One region of the Exiguobacterium sp. s127 genome, then DNA from elsewhere that is predicted to be linked to it. Evidence: riboswitches for the same ligand, from Rfam matches in the RefSeq annotation. Region 1 holds a riboswitch; each other region holds the start of a gene.
The links. A riboswitch is a leader RNA that binds a small molecule or an ion and turns the genes downstream of it on or off. The one in region 1 is predicted to bind lysine.

Region 2: another riboswitch for lysine. It lies ahead of KNP98_RS10135 (aspartate kinase); the one in region 1 lies ahead of KNP98_RS07550 (Na+/H+ antiporter NhaC family protein).
Region 3: another riboswitch for lysine. It lies ahead of KNP98_RS11330 (amino acid permease); the one in region 1 lies ahead of KNP98_RS07550 (Na+/H+ antiporter NhaC family protein).

Annotation. Positions count from the first base shown of each region.
Region 1 covers NZ_JACSMO010000004.1:174,269-181,610, reverse strand. The annotation lists gene KNP98_RS07550 (Na+/H+ antiporter NhaC family protein) at 63-1,646, opposite strand; lysine riboswitch at 1,751-1,926, opposite strand; gene manA (mannose-6-phosphate isomerase, class I) at 2,036-3,844, opposite strand; gene KNP98_RS07540 (PTS sugar transporter subunit IIB) at 3,995-4,291, shown strand; gene KNP98_RS07535 (PTS sugar transporter subunit IIA) at 4,296-4,625, shown strand; gene celB (PTS cellobiose transporter subunit IIC) at 4,640-5,977, shown strand; gene KNP98_RS07525 (glycoside hydrolase family 1 protein) at 6,008-7,342, shown strand, end outside.
Region 2 covers NZ_JACSMO010000007.1:3,130-10,471, reverse strand. The annotation lists gene dapA (4-hydroxy-tetrahydrodipicolinate synthase) at 1-540, opposite strand, end outside; gene KNP98_RS10140 (aspartate-semialdehyde dehydrogenase) at 563-1,555, opposite strand; gene KNP98_RS10135 (aspartate kinase) at 1,568-2,767, opposite strand; lysine riboswitch at 2,880-3,058, opposite strand; gene argH (argininosuccinate lyase) at 3,130-4,500, opposite strand; gene KNP98_RS10125 (argininosuccinate synthase) at 4,497-5,702, opposite strand; gene KNP98_RS10120 (GNAT family N-acetyltransferase) at 5,824-6,252, opposite strand; gene KNP98_RS10115 (alanine--tRNA ligase-related protein) at 6,249-7,342, opposite strand, start outside.
Region 3 covers NZ_JACSMO010000008.1:86,146-93,487, forward strand. The annotation lists gene KNP98_RS11325 (solute:sodium symporter family transporter) at 1-95, opposite strand, end outside; gene KNP98_RS11330 (amino acid permease) at 621-2,102, opposite strand; lysine riboswitch at 2,215-2,399, opposite strand; gene KNP98_RS11335 (MarR family winged helix-turn-helix transcriptional regulator) at 2,571-3,026, shown strand; gene KNP98_RS11340 (GGDEF domain-containing protein) at 3,183-4,274, shown strand; gene KNP98_RS11345 (TetR/AcrR family transcriptional regulator) at 4,347-4,961, opposite strand; gene KNP98_RS11350 (HlyD family secretion protein) at 5,155-5,811, shown strand; gene KNP98_RS11355 (DHA2 family efflux MFS transporter permease subunit) at 5,824-7,342, shown strand, end outside.

The sequences.
Region 1 (7,342 bases):
CACGGTAGATGGCAATCCCTTCTTTTTTTCTCGTCTCGGCTAAGCTGAGCGTTATTTTTTTATTATTCAGCGCGAAGTTCAGTTGGTACTTTGCCGCGTTTCGAGACGACATTCAGGACGACGAGTGCGAGTAAGAAGGCGATAAGTGCACCGATGAAGCCGATGATTGATGAATCGGTTAAACCGAGCACAAGGTAGCCGACTGCCGATGTCGCTGCACCAACCAACGCATACGGAAGTTGTGTCGTGACGTGATCGATATGATGCGAACCGGCACCTGTCGAACTGAGAATCGTCGTATCGGAAATTGGTGAACAGTGGTCTCCGAAGACGGATCCGGCAAGAACGGCAGCGAGCGTCGGAAGTAAGAGATTCGGTTCGACCGCCATGATGAGGTCAGCACCGATCGGCAGCATGATACCGAATGTTCCCCAACTTGTACCTGTCGAGAATGCCATTAAGCTTGCAATCAAGAACAATAAGAAGGGGAGGTACGAAGCAGAAATCGACTTACTGACGAAGCTTGCTAAGTACTCACCTGTTTTCATGTCACCGATAACAGCGATGATTGTCCAAGCGAATAATAAGATGACGACAGCAGGCCACATGGATTTCATCCCAGCCCAGATGCTGTGTCCGTATTCGCGCGCCGGGATTTTCCGACCAATCAACATCAGGAAAGCAACGACTAAACTGATGACGACACCAGCAACGAGTGAACGTGTTACGTCTGTCGCTTCAAATGCACCAATCAACGTAAATGCACGATTGTCAGCAGCGAGTGCCTGAGCACCGGTAAAGAGTAATGCGGAAACCGTTGCAATGACGAGAACGATAATCGGAACGACGAGGTCACGTACTTTTCCACCTTCGTGTTCTTTGACTTCCTCTGCCATCCCCATCGGTGTTCCTTTACTTGCGTCGAAAAGTTCACCTTTTAATGCACGAAGTTCATGCGTCCGCATCGGTCCGACCGCAATCCCTGTGTACGCGATGTAAAGCGTCAGCAATAGAGCGAAAATCGCATAGAAGTTGAGTGGCACGATCATCATGAAAGCACTGAATGCGGAATACTCCGTAATCGAATGTGTCGTCAAGATACCCGCGATGATTGAGATGATGAACGCTCCCCAACTTGAAAGCGGGCTGATGACACAGACTGGAGCAGCCGTCGAGTCAATAATATAAGCAAGTTTTGCACGCGAGACGCCACGACGGTCCGTTAACGGACGACTGACATTCCCGACAGCAAGACTGTTGAAGTAATCATCGATGAAGATTAAAATACCTAAACCAAATGCTGCGAGGCGAGCGCCGCGCGCTGTCTTGACGTGTGTTGTTGCCCATTCACCGAAGGCATGTGCACCGCCCGATGTTTGGATAAGCGTCGATAGAACACCGAGTAATAGTAAGAAGATGAGTAATAAGACGTTCCATTCATTTAACGCCCCATCCGCCCAAAATAGACTAAAGATGTTTTTGCCGAGATAGACGACCGTATCGATTGGATTAAAGCTATGCAGCAATAAAGCACCAATCAAAATACCGACACCAAGTGAAATAACGACTTTGCGCGTCACGATTGCAAGTGCGATTGCAATGACAGCTGGAATGAGCGCAACGATTGAATCTGAATAATTGACCATTGTGTGGTTCCTCCTCTTTTTTTAGAAGATGAGACCCATTGCATATAAAAAAGCAAGGGCACCGGCAACAAAGCCGACACCCTTGCTGGATGCGTCTTTCTTAGCCGAATTGGAGCGCTCCATACAAAACACGTATGGCAATCGAACGGGTATTTCCCAATTCGACCAGTACCATCAAGTCAGACACTTGACGATACTTCGGCAGCATTACCTTTCCTTGATCGTCCTCGTTGTCATCCTCAGATCAAATACTCATTAAGACCGCGCCTCTACCTCATCGATAGAATAGTCATATTCTTTTAATAAGAAAACCTTATCATATTTCAGAAAAAAGTTTCAAGTCTGTTTTTAAAAAAAGTAGTAAAGTCTGTTCAAAAGGAACAATGAAGTTATTCGGCGTTCATCCGATTTAAATGGGCAGCACCGATGACACCGGCATTTCCTTCCAATGCAGCTAAGCGAATGATTGTTTTTTGACGTAACGTCGGGTAGAGACGGGCATTGACGGCTTGTAAGAGCTCTTCCCAAAATAAATCGGCGGAAGCCGTAACACCGCCACCGATGATGACGGCTTCCGGATCAAGTGTGTGAATGATGTTCGCTACGCCTGTTGCTAAATGATTTACGAAACGAAGCCTTTCCTGTGTATTGCCAAGAAGTTGTGCAATAGAAGATTCATTTAATGAATCAGCCCGCGTCTGAAGAGCCGTACCGCTTGCTAATCCTTCGAGTGAGCCTTTGTTCAAGACGTGATGTTCCGGTCCAGAAGCATCGATGATCGTATTTCCGATTTCACCAGCATATCCGTGTGCGCCTCGAATCAACGTCTTTTGATAGACATATCCACCACCGATTCCTGTACTGACTGTCATGTAATAGATGGATGTATAGTCTTGTCCTGCCCCGAACAATGCTTCGCCGAGCGCGGCGGCATTTGCATCATTTTCAAGGGAAACCGGGATGTTGAAGAACTCTTCTAACGGGCGAACTAAATTTACATCGTCCCAACCCGGCAGGTTTGGAGGTGACAATAGCCGACCCGTTGCTGCATCAAGCGGACCAGGCGCTGCGATACCAATTCGTTCGACTTCAAATTCTTCAAGTAGCTTTTGGATGGCTTGTCTTAAATGTTTAATTGTATAGTCCGGGCCAGCAGCCGCCTCTGTCAAAAATCGATATTGTTTTACGACATGGTGCTGATTGATTGCGGCAACACGCGTGTGAGTCCCACCAAGATCAATTCCGATGTGAAGTCGTTGTTTCGGTGTTGGATTTGGACCAGTCAATAGAAGTTTCCCCTTTCCAGAAACGGTACAAGTTACTTTTGCCGGAATCAGAACCGTGTCTCCGGCGGTATAACGCAATTGGTTGATGATCAGCGTGCCACTGATGATAGTGATGACTTGGAAGGAAGTTCGTGGTGCAATCGTAATCATGTCATGGATGGCCCATTCCTCGACAAAAAAATAGGCGTTGGTTGTCAGTAGTCTTGAACAAAAAGAGGTCGGTACATAAGGCTCCTCGTACTGGAAATGAGGAAATTGAATGACTTCGAGTGCTTCTTTAAGGTGGAGTTGACGCGGTTTGTTGGTCGAATGGTCAATTCGATCGTAATCGTACAACCGGTACGTGGTATCAGAGTTCTGCTGGATTTCGATGACAAGACACCCTTCGGTTAAAGCATGAACAGTACCTGCTGGAACGTAAAAAAAATCGCCGGGTGAAACAGGCAAATCAATTAAGCCGGAAGTTAAATCGTCTTCACGGACAGCGCGCAACAAATCAGCTTTTGTTTTGAAGTCATGCCCATAAATAATGGTGGCGTCTGCCGGACAATCGACGATATACCAGCATTCATTTTTCCCGTAAGGCTGTCCTTCTAGGCGACAGGCATCATGATCGTCAGGATGGACTTGAACGGATAAATCATCCGCAGCGTCAATCCACTTAATGAGTAAAGGAAAAGCTTCCGTTGTGTCCATCCCAAAGATTTCAGGGTGATTTGACCATAAATCCCGTAGTGCATCACCGGAAAAACGTCCGGCATTCACCTTGGTTTGCCCGTTTTGGTGATCAGCCAAGGTCCAAGCTTCACCGATGTTTTGTTTGCCTAACGTATCAAATCCATATGCACCAAGCTTACATCCACCCCATATCCGCTCCTGTAAAATCGGCTCAAAACAAATCAGTTCTTCCATGATTGTTCCTCCTCCAAGTTGTTTTCGATTACAACACTACACTTTTTAAAAATAAAAATAAACAAAATAAAAATCAAGTATAGACATGGATGTTAAAATCCGTATAATCAAAGTTGTAAGCGATTCCAAAACGCGGAAGGAATGGTTGAAATGAAAAAAATCATGTTGGCGTGTAGTTCAGGAATGTCGACGAGTATTCTCGTCACTAAGATGCAGGAACATGCCCAATCACTTGGTGAAGAGGCGACAATTTGGGCAGTCGGTCAAGACCAAGCTTTAAAAGAAATGGATGGAGCAGATGTTGTATTGATTGGTCCACAAATGCGCTTTTTATTATCAAAATTTCAACAAGCGACAGATAAACCAGTCGAAGTCATCGATATGATGGCGTACGGAATGGCCGACGGAAAAGCGGCCTATGAACAAGCCGTTAAGTTGATGGGGTGAAGAAATGAAAACAAATGAACAGACGATGGAACAAGTAGCATTCATGATGATTTTGCATAGTGGAAATGCGCGAAGTACGATTCGTGAAGCAATCGAAGTGTACAAGGAAGAATCATTTGAGGCATTTGGGCGGTTATTAACAGATGCCCGAGAACAGTTGCAAGAAGCGCACCAGATTCATTTCGGTCAAGTCCAAAAAGAAGCGAGCGGTGAGCCGACGACATTGTCTTTACTGCTTTTGCATGCAGAAGATCATTTGATGTCGACACAAACGATGCTTGATTTGACGTCAGGATTAGTTGAAATGATGGAACATAAATTTTCTCAAAAATAAGAGGAGGGATTGAAATGGCTGGTAATAGTAAGTGGTTCGATTTGTTGAGTCGTTTTCTGATGCCGATTGCGGCATATTTAAACAATAGCCGCTATCTTCAGACGTTACGTGACGCGTTCATGCTCGCTTTTCCGATTACGATGTTCGGTTCATTAATCGTTGTTATTGCGAATTTACCATTCTTAGATAAATTTATGTCGCCTGGAGTATTGGATGCTTTTAAAACTTCATTAGGAAACGCCCCCTCGGCGACGATGGGAATCATGTCACTATTCGTCGTCTTCGGTATCGGATATTATCTTTCGAAAAGCTATGATGTAGAAGCTGTTTTTGGTGGTGTAATCGCCCTTGTTTCTTTTTTACTTTTAACACCTTTCTTTGTAGCAGTCGAAAATGTTGCTGATCCTGTCGGAAATGTCATTCCACTTGACCGTCTCGGTGCAAAAGTCATGTTCCTTGCAATGATGACAGGGTTCTTAGCAGGAGAAATTTATCGATTTGTCGTTCAAAAAAACTGGACGATTAAAATGCCGGCTGGTGTGCCGACTGCTGTGGCTAAGTCATTTTCAGCTCTTGTGCCTGCACTTTTGACACTTTCCATTTTCCTTGGCATTAACATCGCTATCACCTCGCTTTTAGACACGAATCTCCACGATTTAATCTTTAATTTAGTTCAAAAACCACTCGTGAATCTTGGGAACGGTTTGGTTCCGACATTAATCGCCATCTTTTTTGTTCAATTGTTTTGGTTTTTCGGCCTGCATGGTCAAGTTATCGTCAATTCGGTCATGGATCCGATCTGGAACACTTTGTCACTTGAAAACTTAAACGCCTATACGGCGAATGGAGAACTCCCGAATATCATCAGTAAACAATTCATTGAAATTTATACAGTTGGAATTGGTGGTTCCGGTTCGACACTGGCTGTCGTCGTCGCAATCCTCCTTTTCATGCGCTCAAAACAGTTGAAGCAAATCGGTAAGTTATCGATCGGACCCGGAATCTTTAACGTCAATGAACCAATCATTTTCGGGTTACCAATCGTCATGAACCCCCTCATCATGATTCCCTGGATTTTTGCACCGTTGATTACCGTAACCGTTACTTATTTTGCGATGTCGACAGGAATCGTTCCGCCGCCAACAGGAGTTGCTGTGCCTTGGACGGTGCCGATGTTTATCAGTGGCATGATGGCAACGAATTCACTGGCGGGCGGATTGTTACAACTCGTCAACTTCGCCATTATCATGGCAGTGTGGTTCCCATTCCTAGTCTTCATTGACCGCTTGAATATGAAAAAAGAACGAGAAGAAGCGAATGTTGCCGGAGATGAAAATCAACATGTAGGTTGAATTCAAAAATAGAGATAGGACGTGGATGAGATGAATCAAACGGAAGTTACGACGGCAAAAGAACAAAAGTATACGTTCCCTGCAGATTTTTGGTGGGGAACAGCAGCTTCAGCGACACAAACGGAAGGTGCAGCATTTGAGGGTGGAAAAGGACCGAACATTTGGGATCATTGGTACGAACAAGAACCGAATCGCTTTTTCGATGGTGTAAATGCAACGGTAGCCTCTGATTTTTATTATCGTTATGAAGAAGATATTGCGTTGATGAAAGAACTCGGACACAACTCGTTTCGAATCTCGATTTCCTGGTCACGTCTTTTTCCTGAGGGGCAGGGGGAAATGAATCCGATTGCCATTGATTTCTATAATCGTGTGATTGACGAATTGATTGCAGCGGACATCGAACCGTTCGTAAATCTATATCACTTTGATATGCCGCTTGCACTGCAAAACATCGGTGGCTGGGAAAGTCGTGCCGTCGTCACCGCCTATACAGAATATGCTAAAACGTGCTTTTCACTATTCGGAGATCGTGTCAGTAAATGGTTTACGCATAATGAGCCAATCGTCCCGGTAGAAGGTGGCTATTTATACGACTTCCACTACCCGAACGTTGTTGATTTCAAGCGTGCCGTTCAAGTGGCCTATCATTCGATTTTATCGAGTGCACTTGCAATACAGGCCTATAAAGAAACAGAGCAGACGGGTGAAATTGGCATCATCTTGAATTTAACGCCATCTTATCCTCGAAGCCAAAATGCTGGGGATGTGAAAGCGGCCCAAGTAGCCGACGTATTGTTCAATCGTTCCTTCTTGGATCCTTCCGTACTCGGAACGTTCCCGGCCGAATTGGTCGATTTATTGGAACAACAAGGTGCTTTGCCCGAGGTCGTTCAAGGTGACCTGGAACTCATCGCGAAAAATACCGTTGATTTACTCGGAATTAATTACTATCAACCACGACGCATCAAAGTAAAAGAGCACCTTCCGCATCCAGATGCACCTTTCATGCCGGAGCATCTGTTCGATTATTACGAGATGCCGGGAAGAAAAATGAATCCATATCGTGGCTGGGAAATCTACGAAAAGGGAATTTACGATATTTTGACGAACCTGCGAGAGAATTACGGGAACATCAAGTGTTTTGTTTCTGAAAATGGAATGGGTGTAGAAGGGGAGGAACGTTACCGGGACGAGGACGGCAGTGTTCAGGACGATTATCGCATCGATTTCATCGCCTCTCACTTGCAATGGATGCATCGTGCGCTGAAGGAAGGATCAAACGTCAAAGGTTATCACTTATGGACGTTCATGGATAACTGGTCTTGGAGCAATGCCTATAAAAACCGTTACGGTTTTGTCGGA
Region 2 (7,342 bases), on a different contig from region 1:
ACCTTCGGGGAGTGCCGTCATCAATTCACCCATGAAACTGACATCCCCGCTCGCTTCTTTGAATGCTTGAATGTTCGGATGCTCCGCGAGTGTTACAGCTGTCTCAACTGCAATCGCGACACCCGTCCGTGAAGGTACGTTGTATAACATGATGGGTAATTCGACAGCATCCGCGACTGCGGTAAAGTGAGCAATCAAACCGGCTTGTGACGTTTTATTGTAATACGGTGTCACGAGCATCGCTGCATCCGCTCCGAGCCGCTGAGCCGTTTTCGTTTTTTCAATCGTCTGTGCCGTATTGTTCGTTCCCGTACCGGCAATGACCGGAACACGACCTGCCGTGACACGGACTGCTGTCTCAAGTAACGTTTCGAACTCTTCGCTTGAAAGCGTCGATCCTTCACCTGTCGTCCCGGCGACGACGAGCGCTTGGATATTGGCTGCAAGTTGCTGTTCAATCAACTGTTCAAAAACGACTAAGTCGAGTTCACCTGCTGAATTGAACGGTGTCGCTAGTGCTGTTCCTGCTCCTTTGAACATGTTAAATTCCTCCTTAGTATGATTAAGAATGGATGCCGTTTTCTAAAGCATGACGCGCGACCTGGACTGCATTTGACGCCGCGCCTTTTCGAATGTTATCCGCGACACACCACAGATGGAATGTGTTCGCGAGCGTTTGATCTTGACGAATCCGCCCGACGTACACTTCGTCCGTCCCGCTTGCATCAAGCGGCATCGGGTACTGATTTCGCGAAACATCATCAACCAGTACGACGCCTGGCGCGTCAGCAAGTGCTGTGCGAATCGCTTCGACCGTCGTCTCGTTTGAAAACGTCACGTTGATTGCAACCGAATGCGAATTTGTGACGGGAACACGGACACACGTCGCACTGACCGGTAAGTTCGGTTGGTTAAAAATCTTCCGTGTCTCGTCAATCATTTTTTGCTCTTCTTTCGTGTACCCGTCTTCTAAGAAGACATCGATATGCGGCAAGATATTATCATGGATCGGGTGCGGATAGTTGACCGGTTCTTCACCGCGGCTGCCTCGCGCCAAGTCCTCAATTCCTTTTTGACCGGAACCGGAGACTGCTTGATACGTCGTATACGTGATTCGTTCAAAACCTAAGTGTTTGAGTGGTGCCAGGGCAACGACGGATTGAATCGTCGAGCAGTTCGGATTAGCGATCAGTCGGTCGGTGCTGCTGACCGCTTCCGGATTGACTTCTGGTACGACGAGCGGAATCGTCTCTTGCATCCGGAAAGCACTTGAATTATCGACGACAAGTGTTCCGTGTTCTGCCAGCAAGGGGGCATACTGTTCACTGATTGCTCCACCGGCTGCGAATAATGCGACGTCGATCCCGTGATGGATGATGTCTTCCGATAAAGCTGTAATCGTCACGTCCGTTCCATTAAACGAAACGACTTTTCCTGCTGATCGTTCTGAAGCATACGCCGACAGTTGACCGACTGGAAAATCGAGTTCCTTCAAGACTTGTAACATCTTTTGTCCGACGGCGCCTGTCGCACCGATGACTGCTACGTGGTACATGTTCATTCCTCCTTACAGGCTAAACGCGTTCGCGATCGCCGCGACCGTTCGTTCGATATCTGCTTGTGCGATTGTATACGAGATACTGATTTCTGATGTCGTGACTTGATAAAACGTGATGTTCTCGGCACGGAACGTCGCAAATAATTTTGATGCGACGCCCGTTGCGTCACGCATTCCGATTCCGACGACCGATAACTTGGCATGCTCGTTATGACGATCGACTTTAACGGTCGGAAAACGATCGATGATATCTTTCAGTGCCTCTTCGAGAAACTCTTCTTCATCGAGTGGACAAGAGAACGAGAGGAACACGTCACTATCAAAGGTCGTTTGACTGATCATGTCGATATTGACATGGCGATTCGATAACAATTCAAAAATGTCGGCGACTGCTGAATTGGTTTGTGGAACGTGTTTGATTGAAACCGTCAAAACATTTTTCGTTACACTGACGCTCGTGACTGCTTTTTGTTCCATCGTTTCTGTTGCCTCCATGATCCAAGTCCCTCTTTCCGATTCAAGTGTTTTCCCAACAAAGATATGCACGCCGTATTTTTTCCCGAGTTCGACGCTGCGCATCTCCATTACCTTCGACCCCAGTGCACTCATTTCCATCATTTCATCATATGAAATTTGTGGAATCGGCTGTGCCGCTTGATGAATCCGCGGATCCGCCGTATAGACACCGTCGACATCCGTATAGATTTCACAGCGCTTATCAAGGACGGCCGCTAAGGCGACAGCCGTTGTGTCTGACCCACCACGACCGAGTGTTGTAACATCCCCAAGCTCGTTGACACCTTGGAATCCGGCGACGATGACGACATCATAGGTTTCGAGTTTCTTTCGTAACAAGTCCCCGTCAATTTGTTTAATCTTACTTTTCGTATGAACCCCCATCGTGCTGATTCCTGCCTGCGCACCTGTTTGTGATAAGGCTTTTACTCCGACGGAATTTAAGGCGATGCTGAGTAACGAAATCGTTTGTTCTTCGCCGATTGCGAGCAATCGATCGAGTTCACGTCGTTCAGGACGATCCGTGATTGCTTGCGCTTGTGCGATGAGCGAGTCTGTCATCTTCCCCATCGCAGAGACGACGACCACTAATTTTTCACCTTGTTCTGTCCGATTTTTTAAATAATTCGCAATTGACTGAATCTGTTCGACAGTCGCGACCGAGCTACCACCAAATTTAAGTACAGTTGTCACAATCCTATCTCCTTTGTCCCGAAACAGAAAAAAACGACGGGCCGGTAGGAGCGTTCCTACGGCCCGTCGTTATCACGATCGGACAAACGAAGACAAAGTCTTTCGTTCTTTTACGTAAGATAGCGCTCCGAAACATCGGTTTCGGCAGTACAACGGATCTTAACCGTTGTACCAGCAAATGAGAAGAAGCATCTTTCTCATTCACTTCGGCGGATTTCCCCTTTCACATCACTCAGCATGCTCGCTTCAATAAATGATGTTACTGATGTCATCCGCGCCTCTATCTGTCGGTTGTTAGTTACAGTTATAGCAAACATTTTTTGTTAAATCCAGTCATTTGCTAAAATTTTTTCATTTTTCCGTTAATCCGTGAGTTTTTTCTTCGCTTGATCGAGTTGTACAGAAACAGCAGCAAAACCTGTCCCGCCGTAACTTCCTCTTCTTGCCACTGCTTGCACCGGGTCGAGGAGCGGATAAACATCTTCCGCGATGACGGAGTGGAACGTTTGATACGTTTCAAGCGTTAAATCTTTTAAGAAACAATTCGTCTGAACACAATGGAGGACCGCTTTTCCGACGATTTCATGCGCTTCCCGGAAAGGAACACCTTTTGTGACGAGATAATCTGCTAGTTCCGTTGCATTCGAGAAGTCTTGCATTGTCGCCTTCTTGAGCGCTTCTGTCTTAAACGTTGCTGATTCGAGCATTCCCGTAAAGATTTGAACGGATTGTAAAACGGTATCTGCCGTATCGAAGACACCTTCTTTATCTTCTTGCATGTCTTTATTGTAAGCGAGCGGTAATGCTTTCATCGTCGTCAGGAACCCCATCAGGTTTCCATAGACACGCCCTGTTTTTCCGCGAATCAATTCAGCGAAGTCCGGGTTTTTCTTTTGTGGCATCATGCTCGAACCCGTTGAAAATGCATCTGACAATTCGATGAATGAAAATTCTTGCGACGCCCAGATGATGATTTCTTCACAAAAGCGTGAGAGGTGCATCATGACCGTCGAAGCAATCCCGAGATATTCAATGACGAAGTCACGGTCCGATACAGCATCGAGGCTGTTCGGATAGACGTGCTCAAATCCGAGCAGTTCCGCTGACTTGAAACGGTCAATCGGAAATGTCGTCCCGGCGAGTGCCCCCGCACCGAGCGGCGAAATCCGAATCCGTTTCAAATTATCTGTCAGACGATCTACGTCACGGTCGAACATCCAAAAATACGCGAGTAGATGGTGTGCAAGTGAAATCGGTTGTGCCCGCTGTAAGTGGGTATACCCCGGCATGACGGTTTCGATGTGTGCATCCGCCTGTTCCGTAATCACCGTCTGCAAGTTGCGTAGGCTTTCGATTAAATCAACCACATGTTGTTCCATCCATAAATGTAAATCCGTCGCAACCTGGTCATTCCGACTTCTCGCTGTATGCAACTTCCCTGCGACCGGTCCGATTTGTTCCGTCAGCAACCGTTCGAGATTCATGTGGATGTCTTCGTCAGCAAGCGAATAGACATGTGTTCCAATCGAAGCTTGTAACGTCTTGAGACCCGCTTCGATTTTTTTCCATTCCGTCTCTTCTAGGATACCTTGTTGATACAACATATTGGCGTGGGCGAGACTTCCTTCTAAATCAACTGCCGCAAGCTTTTGGTCGAATGAAATCGATGCCCCAAACGCTTCAGCCTGAGCGGAAGCCCCTTCTGTAAACCGTCCGCCCCAAAGTTTCGTCATTTTGTCACGCCTTCCTGCCGATGAACACTTGCGTGTGTCGCAATCGCAAGACCGTGCAATTTAATGAATCCTTTCGCTGCTTCATGATCGAACGCATCTTCTTTCGTATACGTCGCAAGCTTCTCGTCATAAAGTGACACCGGTGACTGACGTCCTGTGACCGTCGCATTCCCTTTGTAGAGTTTGACCCGTACTTCGCCCGTGACGTCTTGTTGCGTCGCTTTTAAGAATGCTTTCAGACCTTTCGTTAACGGTGCGTGGAACAAACCGTTGTAGATTGTTTCTGCATATTGTTGACTTAAAATCGGTTTGAAGTGAGCGACGTCTTTCGTCAATGTGATGGTCTCGAGTGCGGCATGGGCTTTTAGCAAGACCGTTGCTCCCGGGCATTCATACACTTCCCGCGATTTGATTCCGACGAGACGGTTCTCGACGTGGTCAATCCGTCCGACACCATGTGCTCCGGCGATGATGTTGAGTTCTGTAATCAACTTCGCCAGTGGGTAGACTGTTCCGTTGATTGAAGTCGGAACACCCGCTTCAAAACCGATAATGACTTCTTCTGCTTGATCCGGTGCTTCTTCCGGTGCGACCGTCAGTGCATAAGCATCTTGCGGCGGTTCTGTCCAAGGGTTTTCAAGGACACCACATTCGTTACTCCGTCCCCAAAGGTTCATATCGATTGAATATGGGCTGTCGAGATTGATTGGAATCGGGACATTGTTGTCTTTTGCATAAGCGATTTCCTCTTCACGTGACCATTTCCATTCCCGTACAGGGGCGATGACTTCCAGTGAAGGATCGAGTGCTGCGACCGAAACTTCAAACCGGACTTGGTCATTTCCTTTTCCTGTACAACCATGTGCAACGGCCGTTGCGCCATGTTGATGCGCAACTTCGACGAGCTTTTCAGCAATCAGCGGGCGAGACAGTGCCGAAATCAGTGGATACGCGCCTTCGTAGTGGGCGCCGTATTGAAGTGCTGGTAAGACGAATTCATTTGCGAATTCTTCTTTGACATCAAGAACAATCGATTCGACGGCTCCGACGAGCAACGCTTTTTCTTTGATGACAGTCAAATCTTTTCCTTCGCCGACGTCCATACATAAAGCGACGACATCATAATCCTTACTCAACCATTTGATTGCCACCGATGTATCAAGTCCCCCAGAATACGCTAAAATTAATTTTTGTTTCGTCATTATTAATTCCTCCCTGATTTCGAATTCATCTGTCTGTATAAAAATTCATTATTAATTATATATATACATAGACTTTCAAAAAAAGAAACCCTTTTTACAGGATTTCTTTAAAATTTCTCAATTAAACTTTCTTTTCCATCGTTCGGTGTGGGATGCCGGCATCATCAAATTCGTCGGACATGATGTTGTATCCTAAGCCTTGATAAAAAGGAATCGCTTGAACTTGAGCACCAAGCGTCAAGATGCTCCGACCCTCTCGTCTCGCCACGCGTTCCATTGCTCGCATCAGCTCACCGCCGTAGCCTTTCCCACGTGTCGCAGCTAGCGTCGCAACACGTTCGACCTTCATCCGTTGATCGTCGTAGGGACGTGTCCGTCCTGTCGCGACAGGGCGATTTTGTTCGTCAAGGACAAGCAAGTGAATCGCTGTTTCGTCATGGGTATCATATTCAAGATTACGAGGAACCCCTTGTTCTTCGACGAAGACCCGTTCGCGAATCATTCGGACTGCTTGGTGCTGCTCTGCTGTTTTTACTTGAATCACTGTCATGTTACTTGTTCCTCCTTCAATCGTTCTATGTAAGCAACTGCATCCTCATGCGTGTTGAACATCGCCTGTGCGACGTGCTCGCTACCACCACCACGTCCATTGAACGTCTTCAAATGGACTTTGGCAAATTTCCCAAGGTGGACCGGACTTGATCCTTGCATCAATAATTTTTTAGCTGATTCGTTCCAAATGAGTCCGAGACGTCCTGCTTCCGCAATCGCTTTGACTAGTCTTTCAGAGAATGGCAATGCCTCGTCAGCATGGTTTACGAAAATCCAATCCTCCGTCGACGCCAGTAGTTTATTGAGTTCCGTACGGACATGTGCGGCTTGAACTGTTTCAATCATCCGATTCAAGCGAACGACATCTTGTTTTAATTCTTCGACGGCTTGCGGCAGCTGCTCTTTTTTAGCCGATAACAATTGAGCGGCTTCACGCAAGGCACGTCTTTCCTTCGTTAACAACTCAAATGCGCGCCCTTTCGCGACGTACATCAGTCGAATATTCCCCCGAACCCGCTCCTGCCCTGTCAAGATAATCAATTCTAAATCAGCTGTCGATTCGAGGTGTGTTCCTCCACAGGCGCTATAGTCCAGTTCACCGATTTGGACGACACGAATCTTTCCTGTCACTTGGGGTGTTTTCCGTAACGGAAGTGCGAGCGCTGCTGCTTCATCGTATTCAGTCGCCGTAATCGGTAACGCCGATGTAATGACGTGACGCAATCTTTTTTCAAGACGCGCTTGCAAGGCATCATTCCATTCACCTGCTTCAATATCTAGTGTCGATTCTTCAGAGCCCGTCCGAAAACTTAATGTCTTGATATTGAACTCGTCCTGCAAAATCGCTGAGATTACGTGTTGCGCCGTATGTTGTGCCGCATGATCCGTCCGAACGGCGTCATCGATGACGCCCGTAACAGTACCTTCGATTTTTTGATCAACTTGATGCCACACGATACCGGCTTTAAGTTGAACGTCACGAACCTTCAAATCGTTTAATGTCCCTCGATCCGCCGGCTGTCCGCCACTCTCCGGATAAAAATAACTTTCTTCTAAAGCAACCCAGTATCCGTGTTCTTCTTTAACAT
Region 3 (7,342 bases), on a different contig from region 1:
TCCTTTCCTCGTGTCATGCGATAGGACACATAAGCAACGAGCGCCATGAAGAACGCGGCCGAACCCAGTGTCAAAATCAATTCATATGTACTCATTTCACACTTCCTCCATCTCAATCGTTTTAGTAGGTTTACCGTAAAGAATTTATTCCTTATTTTTACTTTATTGAAACAATATTTTTAGATAAAAATAAAATTATTAAAAAGAAATAATCCAATTACGGATTGACATACTTGAAGGGACATATCATGGAAAGAAACCGAAAAAATCTTTCGGGAATTATTCGCTTCTTCTATACAGAAAAACCCTCTCGCAAGTGAGAGGGTTTTGGTGTGTAGACAAACTATTAATAAGCGTAAACATGCGATAACGAGAGACAATCCGTCACGATACTACCTAAAAAGCGTCATGTTTCGTTGACTCCTAAGGGAAAAGTGCGTTTTCAACGCACTGTCAGAGGCAGGCAAGACCCTGCTCATTGTCCGTTAGGATCAAGGAGCAACGGCTTGCGCCTCGCCCGAGGAAAGCAACGAAAAAAGACGCTTGATCTCCCGATTCCCGATAACACTTTGCCTATAGTCTGACCTCTCGTAAGCGAGAGGGTCCTTTAGCTTATACTATTATTTTTTCGGATGCTTCGGAAACTCCATCTCATCATACCGGACAACCGATGTCCGGTGTTTGACTTTATGTCCGAGCCAGAAGACCAAGAATAACGGAATTCCGATATACGTTGCTGCAATCCCAACCCAGTCGATTTGATCAGCGAGGAACGCGGCATAGTTTTGCCCAACGATAACGAGGAAACACAGGCCAAATGCGAATAGCGGACCAAACGGGAACGCCGGTGCAACGTACGGTAAGTCACGTAACGCATGCCCTTGGGCGACGAAACCTTTTCGGAAACGGTAATGACTGATCGCGATCCCGAGCCACGCGATAAATCCTGTCATTCCGGAAGCATTCAGTAACCAAAGATAAACTTGTCCACCGAACATCGACGTCAAGAAACAAAGCGCACCAATCGCCCCTGTCGCGAGTAACGCATTCCGCGGCACACCGTTTTTTGAGACTTTTGCAAATAGTTTCGGTGCATCACCTTGTCGTGCCAGTGTGTAGAGCATCCGGGTTGAAGCATACATCCCGGAGTTCCCGGCAGACAAGACGGACGTCAAGATGACCGCATTCATCAATGCTGCTGCAAACACGAGTCCTGCTTTTTCGAAGACGAGTGTGAACGGACTGACGGCAACATCCGTAATATCATTTGAGACAAGGCTCGGACTTGTGTATGGAATCAACATTCCGATGACGAAGATCGCAAATACATAAAATAATAAAATGCGCCAAAACACCTGTTTAACTGCTTTCGGGACATTTTTTTCCGGATCTTCCGACTCGCCTGCTGCGATTCCGACGAGCTCCGTCCCTTGAAAGCTAAAACCTGCGACAAGAATGATACCGATGACAGCTGGAATCCCTCCGACAAACGGTGCATCACCTAAGCCAAAGTTTTTGAAGCCTGCTGGTGGCTCCGAAGTAAAGATACCAAAAATCATCGCGACTCCTACACCAAGAAACACGATGACCGTGACGACTTTAATCATCGCAAACCAGTACTCGGCTTCACCGAATCCTTTGACCGAAAAATAATTTAATCCAATCATTAAAAGTAAAAACAGCGCGCTAAAATAGACGCCCGGAATGTTCGGGAACCAGTAATGCATGACGATTTGTGCTGCGACGAGCTCGACGGCAATCGTGACGGCCCAGTTGTACCAGTAGTTCCATCCTAAGGCGAACCCGAATGAAGGGTCGACGAACTTCGTCCCGTACGTCGAGAACGATCCTGCGACCGGCATATAGGCGGCCATCTCCCCAAGGCTCGTCATCAAGAAGTAGACCATCAATCCGACGATTGTATAAGAAAGTAACGCACCGCCCGGTCCTGCCGCTGCAACAGAGGCACCTGACGCGATGAATAAACCGGTCCCAATCGCTCCGCCAATTGCAATCATCGACATATGCCGGGCTTGAAGCCCTCGTTGTAGCCCTTCTGCTGTGGAATCAAGGGGTTGTTGTTGCTGTTGTAAATTGTTCATGTCTGTCGCTTCTCTCTTTTTATAATTTTTGAGAGGGCGTAAAAAAGCGCCCTCACCTTCCAAGAGGAAGATGAGAACGCAACATATCGATGATGCGTCTCATTCTACCGTCGTGAAAGATAGCTCCCCATAAACCGCAAACGGTTCATGACAGTATTAGACCTGTTTGATCTAATCCCAATCGCTGACTTTCAAAGTAGTCTACGATTTCGGCAATTCTTCCTTTTGAGCTATTTCATCTGCCGCTTGACGACATCCGTAACCCGACTCATAAGAATCGCAACCTCCATCCCACTGGTTGAGTGAGAACTAATTAAGTTGATTTACTAATTCATTACTTCGACATAGTACATAATATGTTTCTTGTTTGTCAATTTATATTTTTGAATCCTACCGTGCTCATAGTAAAATTCCGATATTTTTAGTACACTAAATGGTAGAAGGTAGTACAGAAAGGATGTTGCTCAGATGGGACAAGAACAACATGACCAATTGACATATCGATTAGAAGAACAAATGCGCGTGATTCTCCGGACGTTGCGCCGTGAGTTGAATCAACTGTTTGAAGGTACTGCCACGCGAAGTGAATTCTTCATCTTACGTAGCTTATCTGAAAACGGCCCCCAGCGTCCGACATTACTCGCGGAACAGTTCGAACTTGCGACAAGTCAGGTCACCGCTTTGACAGATAAACTTTATAAGACCGGTTTTGTGACACGGACACGTTCGACGGAAGATCGTCGTTCAATCGTCCTTGCCTTGACTGACGAGGGAGAGGCCGCTTTTCGGAATCTCGAAGTCGTCCGTCGCAAATATCTTCAGGAGCGATTCGGCACTTTGTCTGAAGAGGAACTGAACGTGATGATCCATGTATTTGATAAAATTCTCGCGACAATGGATGAAGAAGTCGTCTCATCCAATTAATAAATTAAAAATCAAGAGAAGGACAGAGGTTTTATTCTGTTTTTCTTTTTTTATTCTAAACATTCAGACCTCCTATACCGTTAGTAGAACGAGTATACTCAAAGTATATAATTGGAAGTATACTGCAGGGGGAGTTGGGAGGATTTGTTGTCTATTATGAATAACTTCATCATAAATTTTTGTCTCTTATTCACGACGATCACGCTTTTATTTTTACCTTTTCGAAATCAACCAAGAATTACACCAAAATCAAAGCTTGAATCACGCCTTATTTTAGGTTGTGTAGCTGGTGCAATTGCTGTACTCCTCATGTTCAACAGCATTCAAATTGATATTGCCCGGATTGACTTACGTATCATTCCTGTCGCGATTGCCACATTATTTGGCGGATTGCCTAGTGCCTTCATCACGGGAGTCATGATTATCGGAACGCGTTTTTTAATTACACCTGCTGATCAAATCGAAGGAGCGATTCTCGCTTCCGTCATCATGATTTTATTCATTTTGACAATTGGCATAGCACGCAGATTTTTACGTAATACATTGCTGACTTTTGAATTAATGATCGGAATCGGTATTCTCTATTCGTTACCAGCTATCTATGCACTGACAAACAGTTGGGAAACGTTTTTCAAAGTATCGGTTACGTACATTTTCTTTAATTTATTAGCCGGCCTCGTCACCTATCGCTTATTAGCCGAACTGCGACGACATTTTGAAAATATCCAGTACCAGCAAAAACTTGCGATGACCGACGCCTTGACGGGTCTCGCTAATCGCCGACGTCTGGACGACTCCCTATCACTCGTCGGATCGGATGACGATGGATATTCACTTATCCTGATCGATATCGATTTCTTCAAACACGTTAACGATACATATGGTCATGATGCCGGCGACGATGTGTTGCGGCAACTCGGAACGACACTTGCCTCTATTGTACGTCCGGATGATTTAGTCGGTCGGTACGGTGGAGAAGAATTTTTGATCATTTTACCGAACACATCATTGAAGGATGCGAAAAAAATCTCTGAATTAGCGCGGACGACAGTCGCCCGTAACCTGTTCCCGACTGCACATGTACCTGATTTGAAGATTACGATTTCGTTAGGAATTGCCCATTCGGGTGGATCCCATACATCACTCGAAGCATTGCAACAAGCGGATAAAGCACTCTATGCTTCAAAAGAGCACGGACGTAACCAAAGTACGATTTATACGAAACAGCTGGAATTCCGTCAAGCGTAATCTAACGTTATATCCGACTAGCACAAAAAGTGCCATTCCCTCACATCGGAATGGCACTTTTTAGTTCATTTTTTAGACAGTCCCAGGGCCTGTCTGAGGAAAACCAATACTTTCAACTGTTCCGAAGACGATCATCTGACTAAGCTGATTTGCCATATACTCGGAGGAATACGGACGATCATTTCGTAACCACGACATCAAGAGCCCGAGTTGACCACCAATGACGTAGTTCAGTAATAAATCCCGATCCACCGGAACAGAGACACTTGTCGTCTCCCGGAAAGCAAGACGGTAGTTTTCTTTTAACGTATCCAAGAAACGGGAGATGAACGTCTTGACTGTTCCTTGGAGCAGCATCGTCCGGTAAAAGCGCTCGTTTTGCTCAATGTGGATGAACAAACGTGCAAAGTAACGACTGACGCGTTCGACTGTCGGAGGCTCGGTCGATTGTTTTCCTGTAATCCGAATCGCTTCTGCGAGCAACGTCATGTGTTCCTCAACGATTTGATCCAGCAAATCGTATTTATCTTTATAGTGCGCATAGAAGGTCGAACGATTGACCTCAGCACCATCCGTCAACATTTTGACGGTGATCGTCGAAAAGGAATGGTGTTCAAGTAAATGAAATAGCTCTGTCGTAATACGTTCACGTGAACGTTTAGGACGTGGATCGCACGACTGATTCATTTAAAATTCAGCTCCTTTTCACGTATTGTATCCGTTAACAAAGACTTTTCCAACATTTCGTCGGAAATTGTTGGTTGTTTGTTTGTTATGCACCCATATAATTAACTGTATTAACTACTCCTCCCCAGAGGAGTCTTTTTTATGAGACCGCACTGGGGCGATCAGCTAGTAACAGAAAGGATGCAACTTACTCATGAACATGAAGAAATTATTAATCATCAATATTTTAACGCTCGTCGTTTTAATTGGTGGTGGTGCGATCGGTTATTATTACTACGATCAAGCAACAAGTTACGTCAAAACAGAAAATGCCAAAATCGACGGTAAGATGATTACAATTGCTAGTCCTGGCGCTGGAAAACTCACTGACTGGACGGCAAAAACAGGACAGACACTCGATAACGGGGCGACACTTGGTCACGTCATGATAGCACAAACTGGTCAAAAACCGGTTGATGCGTCAATCGAAATGCCAGCAAAAGCAACCGTCGTTCAGTCGATGGCGACAGAGAACGGCTTTGTTGGTGCCGGTACGCCGCTCGCTTACGGATTTAACTTAAATGAATTATGGGTCACAGCAAACGTCGAAGAAACAGAAATCGATGAAGTCAAAGTCGGTCAAGCCGTCGATGTCTATGTCGATAGCTATCCTGATACAACACTTTCGGGTGAAGTCGAACAAATCGGGATGACAACAGCAGGCACGTTCTCGATAATGCCGTCATCGAACGGAAACGCAAACTATACAAAAGTCGCGCAAGTGATTCCCGTGAAGGTATCGCTCTCACAAGAAAAATCACTCGACATTCGCCCTGGTATGAATGTGACCGTCCGCATTCATAAGGATTAAGGAGGGACGCTTATGTCTACGACCTTCCTCTTTGGATACATTGTGTTCATGCTTGTCACGTTCCTTGCAGTCAATTTGATTGCACGCCGGGCACGGCAACCGCGGGTAGCTGGCGCAGGAGGTCCGGCGCTTGATGAAACATTGATTGAAGCAGAAGCGGTTGGCGCGATTCCAGCCGCCCCTGCTCCGCAAGCGCAAGCGACGATTTCAACGGAAAACATCAGTATCCCGAAAGTCATCACTGTCCTGTTAATTGGAATGTTCATCGCGATTTTGAATCAGACATTAATCAACGTCGCTCTTCCTGTCTTGATCAACGACTTCAACGTCACGACGTCGACAGCACAGTGGTTGACGACCGGGTTCATGCTTGTCAACGGAATCTTGATTCCAATCAGTGCGTTCCTCATGCGAAGCTATACGTTTCGCCGCTTGTTTCTTGTCTCGATGACGTTGTTCTTCTTCGGATCGATCATTTGTTCGATGGCGATGAACTTCCCGGTCATGATGATCGGACGTGTGGTCCAAGCAGCCGGAGCCGGTGTCTTGATGCCGCTCGGTACGAACGTCTTCATGACATTGTTTCCACCCCATAAACGGGGAGCTGCGATGGGCATGCTCGGGATTGCGATGATTCTTGCACCGGCGATCGGACCAACGATCACAGGATATGTCATTCAAAACTACGATTGGCACGTCATGTTCTATGCAATGGCCTTCTTTGGTCTCTTAACACTTTTACTTGGATTTGCCTGGTTCAAACTCGTCCAACCGTTATCAAAACCAAAGTTCGATGCTCTCGGTGTTGTCTTTAGTACGATCGGGTTTGGTAGTCTCTTATACGGATTCAGTGAAGCCGGAAACGACGGTTGGGACAGCCCTGTCGTCATCAGTACGATTGTCATCGGGCTACTTGGTATTGCCGCCTTCGCTTTGCGTGAGCTTGCGATGGACGACCCGATGCTTAACATCCGTGTCTTAAAAGTACCGGAATTTTCATTCACCCTCTTCATTAACGTCATCGTCACGATGGCCTTGTTCGGCGGGATGTTGCTGCTGCCGATTTACTTGCAGAGCATCCGTGGTTTTTCACCCGTCGACTCAGGTCTCTTATTACTGCCTGGTTCATTGATCATGGGAATCACCGGTCCTTTCGCCGGTCGACTGTTCGACCGGTTCGGCATTCGACCGCTTGCCATCTTCGGTCTGACGTTGATGACGTACGGAACATGGGAATTGACGCAACTTGATTTGAACACGTCTTACTATTCCATCATGGGCATCTATATGCTCCGGTCCTTCGGGATGGCGTTCATCATGATGCCGATTATGACAGCTGGCATGAACGCTCTGCCGATGAAGATGATTCCTCACGGAAACGCGACACAAAATACATTACGCCAAGTCGCTGGATCAATCGGGACGGCCATCCTCGTCACGGTCATGACCCGTCAAACGACAGCTCATCTCGCGGACGATGCCAACCAGTTTACGACACTTGACCCAACACTCTCGCAACACCTTGGTGAGC